DNA from 3 places in the Chromobacterium sp. ASV23 genome. Region 1 is predicted to be linked to each of the others. Evidence: predicted binding sites of a transcription regulator. Region 1 holds the regulator's gene; each other region holds the start of a gene.
What was found. The regulator sigma-54, encoded in region 1, starts transcription at its own class of promoters, with help from an activator protein. The targets are predictions, from matches to a motif close to CTGGCACGCTTCATGCTT.

Region 1 (2,197 bases):
ATATTCAGAAAATCATCTCCTTCCTGAAAGAGCGCGGCATCGGCGTGCTGATCACCGACCACAACGTCCGTGAGACGCTGCGCATCTGCGACCGCGCCTACATCATCAGCGACGGCTCGGTGCTGGCCTCCGGCCAGCCGGAGGAGCTGGTCAACAACGACAAGGTGCGCAAGGTTTACCTTGGCGAACATTTCCACCTGTAAACCATGAAGCAGGCACTACAGCTCAAGGTTTCGCAACAGCTGACGCTGACCCCGCAGCTGCAGCAGTCGATCAAACTGCTGCAACTGTCCACGCTGGACCTGCAGGCCGAGGTGGAGCGCTTTCTGCTGGACAACCCGCTGCTGGAACGCGGCGACGAGCCGCGCGACAGCGACGCGCCCACGGAGGCGGCGGAAGCGCGGGAAACCACGGAGAGCGAAGCGGCAGACAGCCGCGACGACAGCGCCGGCGAGCTGCTGGACTGGGGCGCCGGCAGCCGCCACGGCGGCGACGACGACTACGACCCGATGCTCAACGTGCCCTGCCCGGTCAGCCTGCGCGAGCACCTGCTGGCGCAGCTGGGCGAGATCGCCTTGCCGCGCCGCGACGAGGCCATCGTGCGGCTGCTGATCGAGGAGCTGGACGACGACGGCTACATGCCGCAAAGCCTGGACGAGCTGGCCAGCCATCTGCCGCTGGAGCTGCAGCTGGAAAGCGACGAGCTGGCCGTGGGCCTCGCCCTGCTGCAGCAATTCGACCCAGCCGGCGTCGGCGCGCGCACGCTGGCGGAATCGCTGCAGCTGCAGCTGCAGCGGCTGTCCGCGGCCGAACCTGGCCATGCGCTGGCCCTGGCCATCGTGCGCGAACATCTGGCGCTGCTGGGCGGCCGCGACTACGCCAAGCTGAAAAAGCTGCTGGCTTGCAACGACGCCGAACTGCGCGCGGCGCAGGCGCTGATCGCCCGCCTCAACCCGCACCCGGCCACCGGCTTCCATCACGGCGATGTCCACTACGTGATCCCCGACATCAGCGTGCGCAAGCTGCGCGGACGCTGGGTGGCGGAGCTGAACCGCTCGGCCGTGCCGCGGCTGCGCGTCAACCAGCTGTACGAGCGCATGCTGGCCGACAGCCGCGGCCAGGGCGGCGAGATGTCCGCCCGGCTGCAGGAGGCGCGCTGGCTGGTCAAGAACATCCAGCAACGGTTTGACACCATCCTGAAAGTGGCGGAAGCTATTGTCGAGCGTCAACAGTTGTTCTTTGAACAAGGCGAAGTGGCGATGCGGCCGCTGATTCTGCGCGATATCGCGGAAGAGCTGGGCCTGCACGAATCCACCGTATCCCGCTCCACCAGCCAGAAATACCTGCTTTGTTCGCGAGGTTTGTTCGAGCTCAAGTATTTCTTCGGCAGTTCGTTGGAGACTGAAAGCGGTGACGAGTGTTCCGCCACCGCCATCAAGGCTCACATCCGCAGCATGATAGAAGGCGAAAACCGGGCGAAGCCGCTGTCGGACAGCGCCCTCGCCGACGCGCTGGCCAAGCAAGGAATACAGGTTGCCAGACGCACCGTAGCCAAGTATCGTGAAGCCATGCAGATTCCGGCGGTGAATCTGCGCAAGGCGCTGTAAGAGCCTGCACAAGAATACAATGCCGCCCGACAACCCGCCCGGGCGGTCAACACCAGAAGGAGCTAGGGTATGAACCTCAAAGTAACTGGCCTGCACCTGGAAGTCACTCCGTCGCTGCGCGAATACATCGAGAACAAACTGGAGCGCATTACCCGCCATGTCGACAACGTGATCGACATCTCCGTGACCCTGTCGGTAGACAAACTGGTTCAAAAGGCTGAAGTCAATGTGCATCTGTCCGGCAAGGACATCCACATCGAGGCTACCGAAGCCGACCTCTACGCCGCCATCGACCTCTTGATGGACAAGCTGGACCGCCAAGTGCTGAAGCACAAGGAAAAGCTGACCGAACACCGCGTGCAAAGCTCCGGCGAAGTCCAGCAGCCCTCGCTGTGACGCCTAGTTGAAAAGGACGGGAACCGGGCGGTTCCCGTTTTTCTTTGCGCTTGCCGGTTTTCAGTACTATCAAGGCAACGTAGAATTCCGGGTTTATCAAAGAGCCGCATGCATAATCCAATATGAATCTCATCGGCAAGATACTGACTCCGGACCATGTATTGCTGGATCTGGATGTCTCCAGCAAGAAGCGG
Region 2 (2,197 bases), on a different contig from region 1:
CAGTTGCGCGCGCGCGCCGCCGGCCAACAACTGGGCGCCTTCCTCGCGGCCGATGGCGAGGTAGCTCTGGATTTTGTCCATCTGCTCCCTGGACGCCTGCGCACCTATCATGGTGGACGGATCGAGCGGATTGCCCTGCTTGATCGCCGCGACGCGGGCCAGCGCCTTCTCCATGAAGCGGTCGTAGATGGACGCCTGGATCAGCGCGCGGCTGGGGCAAGTGCACACTTCGCCCTGATTCAGCGCGAACATCACAAAACCTTCGATGGCCTTGTCGAAGAAGGCGTCGTCCTGCGCCGCCACGTCGTCGAAGAAGATGTTCGGCGACTTGCCGCCCAGCTCCAGCGTCACCGGGATCAGGTTCTGGCTGGCGTACTGCATGATCAGGCGGCCGGTGCCGGTCTCGCCGGTGAAGGCGATCTTGGCGATGCGTTTGGAGCTGGCCAGCGGCTTGCCGGCCTCCACGCCAAAGCCGTTGACCACATTCAGCACGCCGGGCGGCAGCAGATCGCCCACCAGTTCCATCAGCACCAGGATGGACAGCGGCGTCTGTTCGGCCGGCTTCAGCACCACGCAGTTGCCGGCGGCCAGGGCCGGCGCCAGCTTCCACGCCGCCATCAGGATGGGGAAGTTCCACGGGATGATCTGGCCCACCACGCCCAGCGGCTCATGGAAGTGATAGGACACGGTATGGGCGTCGATCTCGCCCAGGCTGCCTTCCTGCGCGCGCACGCAGGCGGCGAAATAGCGGAAATGGTCGATGGCCAGCGGGATGTCGGCGGCGCGGGTTTCGCGTATCGGCTTGCCGTTGTCCCAGGTCTCCACCTCGGCCAGCAGGGCCAGATTGGCCTCCATGCGGTCGGCGATCTTGTTCAGGATGATGGCGCGCTCGGTCACCGGAGTATGGCCCCACTGGAAGCGGGCCGCGTGGGCGGCATCCAACGCCAGCTCCACATCTTGCTCGTCGGAACGCGGAATCTCGCACAGCGGCTTGCCGGTGATGGGCGTGACGTTTTCGAAGTATCGGCCGTTCACCGGCGGCACCCATTTCCCGCCGATGTAGTTGGCGTAGCGTGATTTCAGCGGAAAGCCGGGTTGCAGGTTTGCCATCGCAGTCTCCTTGGTGGTAATGAACCCCTGGCTTGGGGATCACGCCACAGTGCAAGCGGCGTGCCAACCTCTACCCATACTGCATGGCAACATCTGGCAAAGCGTCAAGCTGCGCGGCATGCGGCGAAACCACATTGCAATGCAGCATATTTTCTTCCCAATCAGCCACTTGCCACGCCTGGCAAAGCACCGATAATCGGCAAAACCGCCCACCAAACTGTCGCAGGCTGACACAGCTGTCGCACCGCGACGGCACAGCCTGCAGGAGACGCGCATGACCCAGGCTGCCCGCCTGCCGCTGGACGAGATCCGCCGCCGCTTCTTCACCGACCAGCCCTTGCCCGGCCATGCCTTGCCGCCATCCATCCTCCATTCCTGGCAACGCTGCCGCGGCCTGGGCCTGCCCACAGGCGGCCGGGGCGGAGAGCGGCTGGAGGAAGCCGCATTGCGCCAACGGCGCGAAGCCAACGCCGGCTGGCTGGAAGCCGCGCGGCCGGCCCTGGCCGGCCTGTACGAACAGGTGGCCGGGCATGAGCTGGCGCTGGTGGTGGCCGACAGCCAAGGGCTGATACTCGACGAGAGCGGCGACATCGGCTTTCTGGACAAGGCGGCGCGGTTGGCGCTGGCCCCGGGCATGGACTGGAGCGAGGCGGCGCGCGGCACCAACGCCATCGGCACCGCGCTGGCCGCGGCGGACAGCATGCTGGTGCGCGGCGCGGAGCATTACCTGGAGCGCAACCGCGCCCTCAGCTGCGCGGCCAGCCCCTTGCTCGGCCCGCAAGGCCAGATGCTGGGCGTGCTGGACATCAGCGGCGCCAGCCGTAAGCTGGGCGAGACGCAGCTGCAAGCATTGCGCGCCGCGCGCGGCCAGATCGAGGCCTTGCTGCTGAGCGAGGCGGCGCGCAGCGGCTGGCGATTGAGCCTGCATCGCGACCCGCGGCTGCTGGACAGCCCGGCCGCCTGCCAACTGGTTTTCGGCGAAGACGGCCGGCTGCTGGCCGCCAACCGCGCCGGGCTGGCCCTATGCGGCCTGGAACCGGGCGACTGGCGGCCGCGCCACTTCGCCGCCCTGTTCGGCCAGAGCCTG
Region 3 (2,197 bases), on a different contig from region 1:
GTCCTATGCTATCCAGAAACCATACAATCTCTTTGCTAAAGATCTGAATCAGCGCCAGCGCGATCATCGCAGCAGCCAGAGCAAACACCATGCGCCGCATATGTCCATCGCGGGCGGACAGCCTCCAGCAGAACCCTGCCAGCAAGCAGATAGCTAGTGCATAGGCCAATGGCAAGCGAGCGCCGGACCAGGTTACCAGTAGCAACATCAACACCACTGCGACACCACAGAATGGGGCGCGTAAATGGCCTTGAGCATAGAGATAGCACGACGCCACCACACCCCAGCATAAATACTGGGCATACAGATTGCGCTGCGCGATATTGCCCATCACAACGTTTGGCTGATCTGGGCTGAACATCACCAAACCATGAAAGTTAGCAGCCAAGCCCAGCAATTGCACTCCGCCCAATACTACCTGCAGGCAGGCACCTAGCAAAATACTGGCGGCAAGGATGGTGCAAATTGTTTGCTTGGACAACTGAACGCGGTTTGCAAGAAAAAGAACAAGAAGCAACATGACAAGCAGGCTGCCTATGGGAAGGGCTGCTGCTTGAAAGTTTTTCCACAGCAAATTATTGCTCAAGGACCACAGCAACAGCAGCAGCACCAACACGATAGCGGAAGCAGGTAACTGGAAACGTTGCTGACCTCGGCCAAAGATGAACAGACCGGCCAACCCCACACCGAACACCACCAGCGCATCTGTCCACCAGTCCTGCAAAGGCATGAATCGCAGGCAATTCAAAAAGGGCAGGACAAAACAACAGCAAAACAAGGAAAAAAGCAGGTACTCCCCGCGCTTTTGCTTAGCCACTTCAAGTATTTTTAAACGCATCAAAAGCATCCGAGACTTATTCGTACCCCAATGCAGCCGGTAAAATTAGCGCCGGAGGCTGCATCCCGGAAATGACAAGGGGCACGAATGTGCCCCTTGAACGATTTCAACAGCTACCGTTTATTGACGGCAAGCTGTCGGCACCCAATTAGCACTGAGCTGTGTAGCCCCTGTGATAGCCGTAGCGCCGGAACCGGTATAAGTACAGCTCCATTGGACAGAACCACTGCCAACTGCCGGAACCAGATCGAGCAGGCCCCCATTGAGTACCGTGCTATTGTAAGTGATTTGAATCACGCCATTTGCCAAGACATTGACACTGCTCACTGAGTTACCGGTAATCGATGCAGCCAGCCCATAACCTGTATTGAAAGGAGCTGTGCCAGAAGAATAGAAAGCATTATTGGAGGAGTAATACTCGGTAACCGCTGTTTTCGCGGCATCGGCAAGCCCCAGACCTTCAGTCACCCTCGCCCGCTTGGTGTAGTCCTGATACGACGGAATCGCAATCGCCGCCAAAATACCGACAATCGCCACCACAATCATCAGCTCGATCAGGGTGAAACCCTGCTGGATTTGTCTTTTCTTCATGTTGAACTCCATGGTCTAGTCAAGCTTGAGCTTGGCAAGGCGCCACGCAATCCGCGCGGCTTGCCCGCCTCTTCTTCAAAAAACGGACGCGTGCTGCGCGTCTTCTTTCTCTGTCAAACAATGCAGCAGGAAGCATGCCACCCTGCTTCGCCGTGATTTTACGCTGCGCGCATGACAGTTCATCGGCCGCCAGACGGCATAAACTGACGTTTTTCGTCACATCGGTGATTTCCCCGCCCTGTGTTAGGATCGACCATCACCCCACAGGAGGCCCCCATGAGCAACCAAGCCTGGCTGGAACGCAGCCGCGCCGCCGTATGGCACCCGTGCACGCAGATGAAGCGCCACGAAAGCCTGCCCATCGTCCCCATCGCCAGCGCGGAGGGCGTCTGGCTGACTGATTTTGACGGCAAGCGCTATCTGGACGGCGTCAGCTCGTGGTGGGTCAATCTGTTCGGCCACGGCCATCCGCGCATCAAGCAGGCGATACGCGAGCAATTGGACAGCCTGGAGCACGTGATGCTGGCCGGCTTCACCCACCGCCCGGTGGTGGAGTTGTCGGAGCGGCTAGCCGCGCTGTCCGGCCTGGGTCATGCTTTTTATGGCTCCGACGGGGCCAGCGCGACGGAAATCGCGCTGAAGATGAGCTTCCATTATTGGAAAAACAGCGGCCAGCCGCAGAAAACGCGCTTCGTCAGCCTGGAAAACAGCTACCACGGTGAAACCGTCGGCGCGCTGGCGGTGACCGATGTGCCGATTTTCTCGTCA

Region 2: adh (aldehyde dehydrogenase) is a predicted target of sigma-54. The motif match lies at 1,160-1,177, and genes of this name have one in related genera.
Region 3: JHD59_RS13580 (pilin) is a predicted target of sigma-54. The motif match lies at 1,553-1,570, and genes of this name have one in related genera.

The regions. Positions count from the first base shown of each region.
Region 1 is NZ_JAELTR010000018.1:67,133-69,329, reverse strand. Features, by position in the region: gene lptB (LPS export ABC transporter ATP-binding protein) at 1-203, shown strand, start outside; gene JHD59_RS09990 (RNA polymerase factor sigma-54) at 207-1,607, shown strand; gene raiA (ribosome-associated translation inhibitor RaiA) at 1,677-2,003, shown strand; gene ptsN (PTS IIA-like nitrogen regulatory protein PtsN) at 2,126-2,197, shown strand, end outside.
Region 2 is NZ_JAELTR010000055.1:14,124-16,320, reverse strand. Features, by position in the region: gene adh (aldehyde dehydrogenase) at 1-1,110, opposite strand, end outside; gene JHD59_RS17915 (sigma-54-dependent Fis family transcriptional regulator) at 1,385-2,197, shown strand, end outside.
Region 3 is NZ_JAELTR010000032.1:8,494-10,690, forward strand. Features, by position in the region: gene JHD59_RS13575 (PglL family O-oligosaccharyltransferase) at 1-847, opposite strand, end outside; gene JHD59_RS13580 (pilin) at 959-1,429, opposite strand; gene JHD59_RS13585 (adenosylmethionine--8-amino-7-oxononanoate transaminase) at 1,706-2,197, shown strand, end outside.